Regions from separate parts of the Bacillus sp. DU-106 genome, predicted to be linked through region 2. Evidence: riboswitches for the same ligand, from Rfam matches in the RefSeq annotation. Region 2 holds a riboswitch; the other holds the start of a gene.
The links. A riboswitch is a leader RNA that binds a small molecule or an ion and turns the genes downstream of it on or off. The one in region 2 is predicted to bind lysine.

Region 1 (5,896 bases), 1.2 Mb from region 2:
CGAAATGGAAACGATTTGCATTACATGAATACGGATATGAAGCTGGTGAAGGTTTATATACAAACATGAACGCGATTCGTCGTGATGAAGAACTTGATGCAACGCATTCCATTTATGTTGACCAATGGGATTGGGAAAAAATCGTTCAAAAAGAATGGCGTACTGTTGAATACTTACAAAAAACAGTACAAACAATTTATGGAATATTCAAAGATTTAGAAGATCACTTATTTGAAAAATATCCGTTCCTTGGAAAGTATTTACCGGAAGAAATTGTTTTCGTTACTTCTCAAGAATTAGAAGATAAATATCCAGAATTAACACCGAAAGATCGTGAACATGCAATTGCAAAAGAACACGGTGCAGTCTTCATTATCGGAATTGGTGATGCACTTCGTTCAGGTGAAAAGCATGACGGACGCGCAGCTGATTATGACGATTGGAAATTAAACGGTGACATTTTATTCTGGCACCCAGTACTACAATCTTCATTTGAGTTATCATCAATGGGAATTCGTGTTGATAGTAAATCACTTGATGAGCAGTTAACGAAAACTGGTGAAGACTTCAAACGTGAGTATGATTTCCATAAAGGTATACTAGAAGACGTACTACCATTAACAATCGGCGGTGGCATTGGACAATCAAGAATGTGCATGTACTTCTTACGTAAAGCACATATCGGTGAAGTTCAATCTTCTGTATGGCCTGACGATTTACGTGAAGCTTGCAAGAAAGAAAACATTCATCTGTTTTAATAGAAGTAAGGGAATAGCTTAAATATAGAGCTATTCCCTCTTTTTTATAAAACATTACTTATTTATTACCGAGTTCTTCTGCTAAACCGATTAAAATTCCTTCGACTCCACGAATGTAGCAGAGACGATACGAGTTCTCGTACTGAACTACTTCGCCAACGAGCTCTGCACCATGCTTAGTGAGTCTCGATACCATTTCGTCAATATCCTCGACAGTGAACATGACGCGTAGATAACCGAGGGCGTTTACAGGAGCTGTTCGGTGATCTGCTATAGTAGGAGGGGTGAGAAATCGCGAAAGTTCAATTCGGCTGTGGCCATCTGGAGTGACCATCATAGCAATCTCTACGCACTGAGAACCGAGTCCAGTTACGCGACCAGCCCATTCACCTTCGACATTTGCTCGACCTTCGAGATTCAAGCCAATCTCCTCAAAGAAAGAGATTGCGTTATCAAGGGATTCTACAACGATGCTGACATTGTCCATTCGTAGTAATTTGTTTTTTGCCATAGTCTTATCTCCTTATGTATAAAAGTTTATTATTTAATTATCCTCATAATTATACTACTAAGTAGTTACAAATTCCTTTCAGTCAAAAACACCTTGTCACAGTATAGGAAAATGTGACAAGGTGTTTTTTAATATATCATATAGCATCTTGTTAACGAATAGCTTTTTAATTAATAGGAAGGAAGTAGATTAATATGTTTTTTTTATAAGCGTTACTAAACATATCAAATTAGCTCATTTGCACGAAAGGCTCAATTTTCGCCATAAATGATTGATGCAGCGCCTCAACGCCTGTTACTAAATGAAGGCGGTCAATAACGACAGACACTTTAATTTCTGATGTACTTACCATTTTAATATGAATATCTTCTTCTTTTAAAGTAGTGAACATATTTGCAGCGACACCTGGGTTAGATACCATGCCAGATCCTACGATTGATACTTTTGCTAAATGATTTTCATATTCTACTGCTTCATAGTGAAGTGCCTCTTGATTTTGTTCCAATACTTCTAATGTTTCTCTTAAATCATTAGAATGGATGGAGAAGGAGAGATGAACAGTTCCTTCATTTGTAATACTTTGAATGATGATATCTACATTAATATGTGCCGCTGCTAATGTAGAGAAAACAGTTGAAAGTGAACCTTGTTCTAATCCTTTCACTGTGATGCGTGTAATATTATCTTTAAATGCAATACCTTTAACGATTGATTGTTGTTCCATGTTACATTCTCCTTTTACAATTGTTCCGTTTTCTTGTTCCATACTTGAGCGAACTTCTAAAATGACATTATGATTTTTAGCAAACTCAACAGCACGCGGGTGTAATACACCAGCACCGAGGTTTGCAAGTTCTAACATTTCGTCATAAGAAATTTCATCTAATTTATAAGCATCTTTTACAACTCGTGGATCCGTCGTATATACGCCGGTGACATCTGTGTAAATATCACATTTTTTTGCGTTTAGTGCAGCAGCTAATGCGACAGCAGTTGTATCAGAACCGCCTCGTCCAAGCGTTGTAATTTCAAAATCTTCACTGACTCCTTGGAAACCAGCTACAATAACAATCGTACCTTCAGCAAGATAAGATTGAATACGATCTGTATGAATGTCAGTAATCCGTGCACTACTATGTACAGATTCTGTCGTAATACCAGCTTGCCACCCTGTTAATGAAATTGCATGATAGCCTTTTGCTTGCAGTGCCATCGTTAATAATGAAATAGTTACTTGTTCTCCTGTAGATAGAAGCATATCCATTTCACGTTTACTTGGATTTTCTGTGATAGCGTTAGCGAGTGCGACAAGTTCATCTGTGCTTTTTCCCATTGCTGAAACGACAGAGACAATGCTATGACCTCGTTCATATTCTTCAATAATTAAATTTGCTACATGTTGAATGCGTTCGACGCTTCCGACAGAAGTGCCACCGAATTTTTGAACAATTGTTTCCATTACAGATTCCTTCTTTCGTCTATTTTTAAGAATAGATTAGGAAATATATAAATCCCAATACTCCTGTAGTTACCAGAAAGACAAACAAAAAACACCATCTCAAATAAGTGAGGATGGTGCTGTTACAGGAAAAGGGAAACAGAAAACGGAGCTAATAAAAAAACCGCCAAAAAAGGAATATCATAAAAAATGATATCTCTTTTTTGTAGATAGCTCTTCATACGTACACGTCTGTACATATGACAGTTCTGTTTCTATTCGAAAACAGCCCCAATTGATAAATGCAGAGAAACTTATCAATTTCGGCAATACTTCCTTTCATCTAAGTTCATAGACATCTCTGTGTCTCCATTAGAATACTCATAAGTATCGCAACCTCTATCTCACGTTTTAGGCGAGAGTGTTTGATTTATGAAGTTGTTGGTAACATTTGTTTTATAATAATTTAAATTTTCCGGGGAATCAAGTGTTTTATATATATTTTAAAAATTCTTTCTTTTTTCTGAGGAAGTTTGTGAAAAATGTAGCAAAATAAATTCATTGCATGTACATTAAACTTATAGTGCATAGGAGGTGGGAGAATGAAAAGGAAACAGCCTATTTATGTTGCGACAAAAATGAACACGACGATGGGAAAATTATGGGGATATACGCAAGAACCAGATATACATACAGAGTGGGATGCTCGCTTTACTGAAATTTCGTATTTAGAGAAAAAAGAAGGAGAACCACAGAAGTTTTTGTATAAAACAAAGATTGGATTTGGGTTTGAAATAGCTGGAGAAGGGGAATCAATAGGTGAAATAAGAAAAGATATTTTAACGCAGTTATGCAATTGGATGGAAACGAAAATGAAATTGTAGATTATTTTGGCGAACCACATTTACTCGTTTCTACACTGCATTTTCATATCGATGAGTTAGGGGCAATGCATATTTCTTCAAAGAAACAATGGTTTTATATGTTTGGAAGAAAAATGCCGTTACCAAAATTTTTGTATGGTGAAGCAAAAATTGTTGAAAGTTATGATGCAACACTACAGTGTTTTCGAATTCATGTACAAGTACGAAACCCGTTAATTGGCTCGCTTTTTTCATATAAGGGAACATTTGTGGAAAGGAAATAAACGATATGAAAAATATAATATTTGGGCTTGCTTGTTATGTTGTTTTTCTAATATATGAGTGGTCGAATATAAATCCTGTTGAAGCAATTATATTATTGTCTGTTTTATTATTTATACCAATGTCACTTTGTATTATTGATAAAAGAAAAAGAGATGGATCGTATTTATTATTTTATAAATTCGTATCGTTTTTATATCCAATCGCAGCAATTTGTGCAATGCTAGCTTTCGTCACAAATTACAATGTATTTGCGCTAGTTTGGTTTGTATATACAGGAATTGTTGCGTTATTTGGTGTAAGTAGATTGCTAGAAAGAGGATGGAAGCCGTTAGAAGAAATCGCCATAGATAGTGCGTTTATTTATTTGTTTTTAGGTGGTTTTTGGTTTTTTGCTTCAGTAGCAAAACTTTCAATTATGCATTTTAGCTCTGACATTGTTTTACTCACAGCAGCGCATTTTCATTATTCGGCGTTTCTATTGCCATTATCAGCTGGTTTAATAGGGAGAAAAAGAGAAAAGAGAAGTAAAGTATATGATGCTATTATGTTTATCATCATGATTTCACCTATGACAGTTGCAATAGGAATTACATACTCGAGAATATTTGAATTTTTTGCAGTGCTCCTATATTTATGTGCCATTTATGGATATGGATTTTACGTTTGGAGAGCAAAATTTAATGCTATCAGTGCAAAGATTCTTTTAATCGTTTCGTCTAGTACACTCATGGTTACAATTATGTTCTCACTTATATATTCATACGGAAATTTGAAGCATGTAATGACGATTACAATTGCTCAAATGGTTTGGATTCACGGTGTTGTCAACGGAATTGGAGTAGCGTTACCGGCATTTGTCGGCTGGATGATCGAAAAGAGTGTTCCGAATTATAAATACTATGGGAAACCAATGAGTAAATTAAGAGGAAGTGTGGCAATTGGTGAGGCTTTTTTATATAGCGGCAATTTAGTAGGCAGTAAGGAATACAACGGTTTAGTTGATCAAATAACTGATTTTCATAGTGAGTCATTTGACGTGACGAAGGTACCTTTAAGTATTATTCGTTTTTATGAAAATACAACAGAGTATGAGTTGCAATCAAATATTAAATGGGCTCGTTGGTTCCGCCTATTTGCATTTTGTTATGAGAAAATGAGCAAGCATGTAGGACAAATACATTTAGGGATGGGCGGCAATTGGGAAACGATGCATGGCTCTATCATTAGTGTAATAGATGAGAAAGATGGAAGAGAGAATGTAAGGGCTTGGATAAGGAAAAATGAAGCAGGTGAATCTATTTTTGTAGCTCTTTATTCAAAGCATACAAATAAGAATGAGACATATATGAATATCGCCTTACCTTTACCTTATTCGAATATGACTGGTATTTTGAAACTATATAATGATAATCATGATTTAATCATTACTAGTAAGTTAAGAGAAAATGGCCAGGGAGATGAGGGGATTTATTTACATACTCGGTTCTTAACAATCCGTTTACCGTTAGCAGAGACTTTCATCATTACAGAGGGTAAGGATAAAATGTTAACAGCTCATCATAGCATGTGGCTATTTGGACTTGAATTTTTACATATTCATTATAAGATTGAAAAAATTGCACAGAAGTAAGAAAGGCTTGGATGGGTTTCCAAGCTTTTTTATGTATGGGTAATTGTCATAGAAATTTGTTTATTTAGCTCATTATCCCAAACACGTTGAATTTCAAAAGTGCCTGTTTCAAAAAATAATGGGAATCTTTCTTTAAACCAAGTTTGCACAGGTAGCTTTAGTGCTGTATTGATTGGTATCCATAATAATTCACCCTCAGGAGGATTCAAAAGAAGTTCACCTTCAAATGAGTCTGTCCAATAGTTAAATACCATATATCGAACATTATCTTTCGGATTGACATATTCATCTAATCCTTTAAAAGTTAAATTGGAAACAAGTAATCCAGTTTCTTCTTTTACTTCTCTTATAGCGGCTTGAACGATACTTTCGGGGAAATCTACTTTGCCGCCAGGAGCGATGTAGCCAGGG
Region 2 (5,896 bases):
AGCAAAAATTGATGCAAAAGCGATTTCGTTTGATAAAGAGCCAGGGAATTTAGTAGATACGACTGAGGAAGTACTAAATCGCTTGCAAAGCATGATAAGTGATAAAAATATTTTGATTGATTGGAATGCACCAAGAGAAATAGTCGTTATTCACGACAAATTATGGATGCAGGAAGCTTTGTTAAACCTGTTGAAGAATGCAATCGAACATTCTAAACCCGGTGGTAAAATAATGATTCAGGCCAAAAATTCTCCAATCTATACAGAACTAGTAATCCAAGACTTTGGAGAGGGAATTTCAGCTGAAGAATTACCCCATATTTTTGAACGATTCTATAAATCAAGTAGTTCTAAAAAGCACGGATCGACCGGAATTGGATTGGCACTTGTCAAAGCTATTATAGAGGCACATCACGCCTTAATTACAGTTGAAAGTGAAAAAAATGCTTATACAAGATTTACAATTATTTTTATGAAATTTTAATAACAGTTTGGTATATATTTTAATCTTTTTAATATAAAGGGGTTTTTTTATGTTTAATAGATTGAAGTGTTTTCTTTTATCTGAGAAAGACATAGTTGATACTGTGAAAAAATACAAGGAGGAAAAAATACACGTTTCCATAATAAAAGATTTTTTAGGGGATTTAATCTTAATAAGAACTTTTACATTTTTAATGTTTGTTCCAGTATCAACTTTTATTTTTTCAGTTATAATTTATGGAGCTGTTTTCTTTATATCAGGCATTAAGATTACTGTTTGGGGCATCACTATAATGTTATTAGTTCCAATAACATTACTTTTCTATATGAATATAACTAATACATCAATTATTATTACTGATTTAGTGAGAAAATTTTTATTAACCATAAAATATCTAAATCCATTTTACTCAATCATAAATAAACCTTGGCTCTTTATTTTTGAATTATTAATTGGTTTTTTATATGTATTTCTGCTATCTTTATTTTCTATTTGGATAGTATTACATTCATTAGAAATAGATTTTTCTGAATTTAGTTCGGAGGACAATCGAAGTTTTCAATTTTCAATTATTATTTTACATACAGCAATTTATTTGTTTATAAGAGTTCATGGCCAGTATTGTAAGACAACTAAGCAAAAAATTAAAAAGCTGAAAATGAAGTTTTATTTATGGTTTTGTTCTATGATTGCAAGTATTGTATATATATTTGAATCACTCTTTAATTATATGAATGGAATCCAAGCAATTTATTTTATTTTTGTTTTAATGATTGCTTTAGAAAGAACAGTGACACATTATAAGAAATTTATAGATTTTTTAGAATGTGAAAATTTGTATGAAAAATATTTTTAGAGAGAAAAGTCTTTTGAAATATAAAAAGTTATACCTACTAAATACTGGACGAGTAAAAAAACGCTATTCTTTTTCTAGAATCATAGGAAAAGATAGCGTTTTTGTTTAATATACTCAAAAACAAAAATCTTTTGGTAAATTACCATTTTTAATAACTGTTCTTAACCCATGTTTTATAATCCAAGGATTAATAGGATGCTGTTTATCACGTAATTGCTGTAACCACTGAAAAACGAGTTCTTTATCTTCTTTCGTAATATCGTTAATATGATTGGCTACAGATTTTTGAACATATTTAGAAGGGTCATTCATTAATGGTTCAAGAAGTTGTAAATTGTACTGAAAATCACCTTTTAGAGCTCCTATTTTTTTAGCCCAAGGAAGCCTTGGTCTTGTACCTTCAGAAACTAATCTCCTAATGTGGCTGTTTTCGTCATGAATCCACTGTTGTAATATGTTTAGTGTATCTTCATGGTATGTTTCAAGAAAGGGCCGAATGGCATATTCAGCAGTATTCCTTTTCGTTATTTCATACATTGCATTAAACGAGATTTTAAAATCGTTAAGCCCATATTTTTCAACGTATTTTGCAACAGGCATGTACATATATCCATTTGTAAATGTGCCTACTCCGGTTGTATTTTCTGGTCCTAATGTTTTCAGTAATATATGTATTGCGGCATTAAAATCTTTTTGTAAAGCATTGTGTAATTCATCTGCAATTACTTCAATACGCTGTTTTAACTCTAAATTTTCAACTTTACAAGCTACAGAATCTACAAAGATGCTTTTAGAGAAACAAGGATCGTGTTTACAAATAGAATCAGCTATTTTTTCTGCTAATTCTTCATTAAATAAAAATTTTAACGGAACATATTTACCCATTTTTTCACCTCGGTGGTCAAATGAAAACAATTTTTATTTTTTAATCGACAATCCATAAACCAAAGTCTCACTCGGAGTCGTAATACTAAAACCTGTCGTCTTATAATCAAGCTTCACTGTATCACCAGTGTAGTCTTTCGTAAATGAATCCATTTGTACGATAAGCTCCGCATCTTCATATACAACATCATCTGCGTTAAATGTATCCCAAATTAAATCGACATCAACGAAAATACTACAAGAGTTTGTCATTGTTCCTCTAATGCGAATGATCTTTTTGTCTTCACGTTCTAATCTATGTATAGCTGCTTTTGCTTCATCAGTAATGCGAATGTTCATTGTATCCCAACCTTTTATTTATATTTCTTCTATTATGGCAAAAACAGGAGCAATAGGGAAGGAAAGAGGTTTGCAACAAAAAACGAGCAAACAAATTTGTTTGCTCGTTTCACTTTATTTTAGTTCACATTTATCAAGTGGAATCACTTTTGTTTTTTTCGTAAATTTATATCCTAACCATAGTACTAAGAAGAGTGGTAAACCGATGTAAGAAACGAGTACGCCATTCCAATCGATTGATTCACCCATAAATGCGCCGTAGTTTTGTCCTAAAATTACGATGATACAAAGTGTAAATGCGAAGATTGGACCAAATGGGAACCATTTTGCTCTATATGGTAAGTCTTTCAAATCTTTTCCTTGTGCAATATATGCTTTACGGAAACGGTAATGACTAATTGCAATGCCGACCCAAGCGATAAAGCCAGACATTCCTGATGCATTTAATAACCAAATGTATACAACACCGTCACCGAATAAAGAAGCAATGAAAGCGATACTACCGACAATTGATGTTACGATTAATGCGTTAACAGGTACACCGCGGCTATCTAATTTACCAAGAAACTTTGGTGCTTTTCCTTGGCGAGCTAAATCCCAAAGCATACGAGTTGATGCATACATACCAGAGTTACCAGCAGATAGTACTGCCGTTAAAATAACAGCGTTCATAACAGAAGCAGCAAAGGCAACGCCCGCTTTTTCAAAAATAAGTGTAAACGGACTTACTGTAACATCACTTGCAGCAAGACTTTCAGTTGTATAAGGAATTAATAAACCGATAACGAGAATCGCAAGGATATAGAATAAAAGAATACGCCAAAAGATTGAACGAATTGCTTTTGGGATATTACGTTCTGGATCAGATGTTTCACCAGCAGCTACTCCTAATAGTTCAGTACCTTGGAATGAGAAACCAGCTGCCATAAACACACCGATAATTGCCATGATACCGCCGTTAAATGGTGCATCTGCAACAGTGAAGTTTTTAAATCCAACCGTTTCACCGCCCATAATTCCAAAAATCATCATGAAACCAACAATTAAAAAGATAATAATCGTAACTACTTTAATAAGTGCGAACCAATATTCAGATTCACCAAACCCTTTAACAGATAAATAGTTTAAAAGGAAAATAATAGCTAAACATAATCCGCTCCAAATAAGAGAAGGGGTATCTGGGAACCAAAATTTCATAATTAATGTTACGGCTGCAAGTTCAGCAGCAATCGTAATTGCCCAGTTATACCAATAGTTCCATCCAAGTGCAAAGCCAAGTGATGGATCAACAAATTTTGTTGCATACGTACTAAAAGATCCAGTAACAGGCATGTAAGCTGCAAGTTCAGCTAAGCTTGTCATTAAAAAATAAACCATAATTCCAATTGCGGCGTATGCAATTAATGCGCCACCAGGTCCAGCTGTATGGATGACACCACCGCTGGCAAGAAATAGTCCGGTACCAATTGTACCACCGAGAGAAATCATCGTAAGGTGACGAGATTTTAATCCGCGTTTTAATTCACCTTGTCCTTGTGTAGTTTGCGTTTTAGAGGTAGATTGATTTGTTGCGCTATTCATGTTCAACACTCCTTTTCTTGTAGGTTAGGAAGGAGCGGGGGAGAAAAATACAAAAAACCGCCAAAGGAATTTGGCGGAACGTTTCACAAATAACCACCCCATCATACCCTTCCGTTAAGATAGCACCCCACGTTTACACGGTAATTTTGTAAACGTGACAGTTCTGTTCCTTTCGGAGACAGCCCCAGCTCATATTTCCAGAGAAGAAATATAAACTTCGGCAACTTTTCCTTTCAAACGGAGTCAGCTGACATTCTCTGTGTCTCGTCCGTTTTACTATTAAAAGTCGCAACCTCTACCTCATCGGATTGATGAGGATTTATATATTGCTAAGATTTTTAATATATGGCAATTGTAATGACTTTCTGAATATATTGCAAGATATTTTGTTAGGAAAAGTCAAAAAATATCGGTTATTGTATAGGAAACGCTTGCAAAACTCCACCCGAACCTACTATTATGTAGCAATAAGCAAAGAAAAAATTGTTATACAAATGTTTCGCAAAAAATATTGAAAAACCCTCTAAATTAAAAGAAAATTCAGAAAAATATAATTCGACATAACTATCAAAAGAGGATTATTCCTTAAATTCGTTTCAAAGAATAAGTATAAATTTAACAAATAGAATGAATATTCTTTTTATTTTTAGTAAAATTGAGGTATTGTTTAATTGAAAAGGGGAAATCAAAATGAAATTAGAAACAGAAAGGCTCTATATAGTGCCGTGTACAGAAGAGAGGATTCAAGTCGCTAACGAGCAAGGATACAATAGCGGCCCGCATATTGTAGGGCATGTAAAGAATGTAAAAAAAGATGCAACTTTATTACCATGGGGGGCGTGGTATGTTCTTCGAAAAGAAGATGATAGCGTTTTAGGTGATATTGGGTTTAAAGGGAAACCAAACGAGAATCAAACAGTAGAAATTGGCTATGGATTCATTGAGAAATATTGGAATCAGGGCTATGCAACAGAAGCTGTAAAAGAACTAATCGATTGGGCTTTCAAAACAGGTGAGGTAGAAACAATAATTGCAGAGACACTTCTAGATAATTATAGTTCGATGCGTGTTTTAGAAAAGTTACATATGAAGAGAGTAAATGCTACAGAAATGATGATTAATTGGAAAATAGAAAAATAAAAAATACCGCTCTAAATTGAGCGGTATTTTTTATAGTTATGGTAGCATTTGCTTCTGATCATTCGGATACTCAGCCGTTGACGTATTAGGACGATTGGAATGATTACGAACAGCAATGAAAATAGAAATAATAACGACAAGACCAACTGCAACGTAAGAAAGTGAAATAATAGTTGGATCCACTTTAAATGTAGTAAGCAGTGTACGAATGTTTGTAAAGATAATAAGACCACCAACTAATACGCCAAGTAAATGAGAAGGAACGATGCGAACTAGCCATGCCGCGATTGGTGCCGCTACGATACCACCGAGCATGAGAGAAAATACCCAAACCCAGCTTACTTGTTCCCAGCCAAGTGAGATGAAGAAGCCGATTGTTGCAGCGAGTGAAACAGGAAATTCACTCGTATCTACAGATCCAATAACTTTTCTAGCTTCATTTCCTCTTGCTAGAAGAACAGGTGTCGTAATCGGCCCCCAACCACCGCCACCAGTTGAATCAACGAATCCAGCGAATAAACCAAGCGGCACAAGTTGTTTTGCAGACATACGCTTATTTGAAGTGACAATTTGTTTTTGAATGATGAATCGTAATAAAATATAAACCCCTA

Region 1: linked by a shared signal. The riboswitch ahead of C3Y97_RS08745 (aspartate kinase) and the one ahead of C3Y97_RS14915 (amino acid permease) in region 2 are both predicted to bind lysine.

The regions. Positions count from the first base shown of each region.
Region 1 covers NZ_CP026607.1:1,678,147-1,684,042, forward strand. Annotated here, with positions in the region: gene asnA (aspartate--ammonia ligase) at 1-758, shown strand, start outside; gene C3Y97_RS08740 (VOC family protein) at 817-1,269, opposite strand; gene C3Y97_RS08745 (aspartate kinase) at 1,499-2,728, opposite strand; lysine riboswitch at 2,931-3,117, opposite strand; partial or broken gene C3Y97_RS08755 (hypothetical protein) at 3,310-3,588, shown strand; partial or broken gene C3Y97_RS08760 (DUF4166 domain-containing protein) at 3,531-3,854, shown strand; gene C3Y97_RS08765 (YndJ family protein) at 3,860-5,485, shown strand; gene C3Y97_RS08770 (8-oxo-dGTP diphosphatase) at 5,515-5,896, opposite strand, start outside.
Region 2 covers NZ_CP026607.1:2,908,559-2,914,454, reverse strand. Annotated here, with positions in the region: gene C3Y97_RS14935 (HAMP domain-containing sensor histidine kinase) at 1-484, shown strand, start outside; gene C3Y97_RS14930 (hypothetical protein) at 534-1,340, shown strand; gene C3Y97_RS14925 (DNA alkylation repair protein) at 1,455-2,225, opposite strand; gene C3Y97_RS14920 (iron-sulfur cluster biosynthesis family protein) at 2,259-2,564, opposite strand; gene C3Y97_RS14915 (amino acid permease) at 2,679-4,145, opposite strand; lysine riboswitch at 4,258-4,451, opposite strand; gene C3Y97_RS14910 (GNAT family N-acetyltransferase) at 4,836-5,285, shown strand; gene C3Y97_RS14905 (sulfite exporter TauE/SafE family protein) at 5,322-5,896, opposite strand, start outside.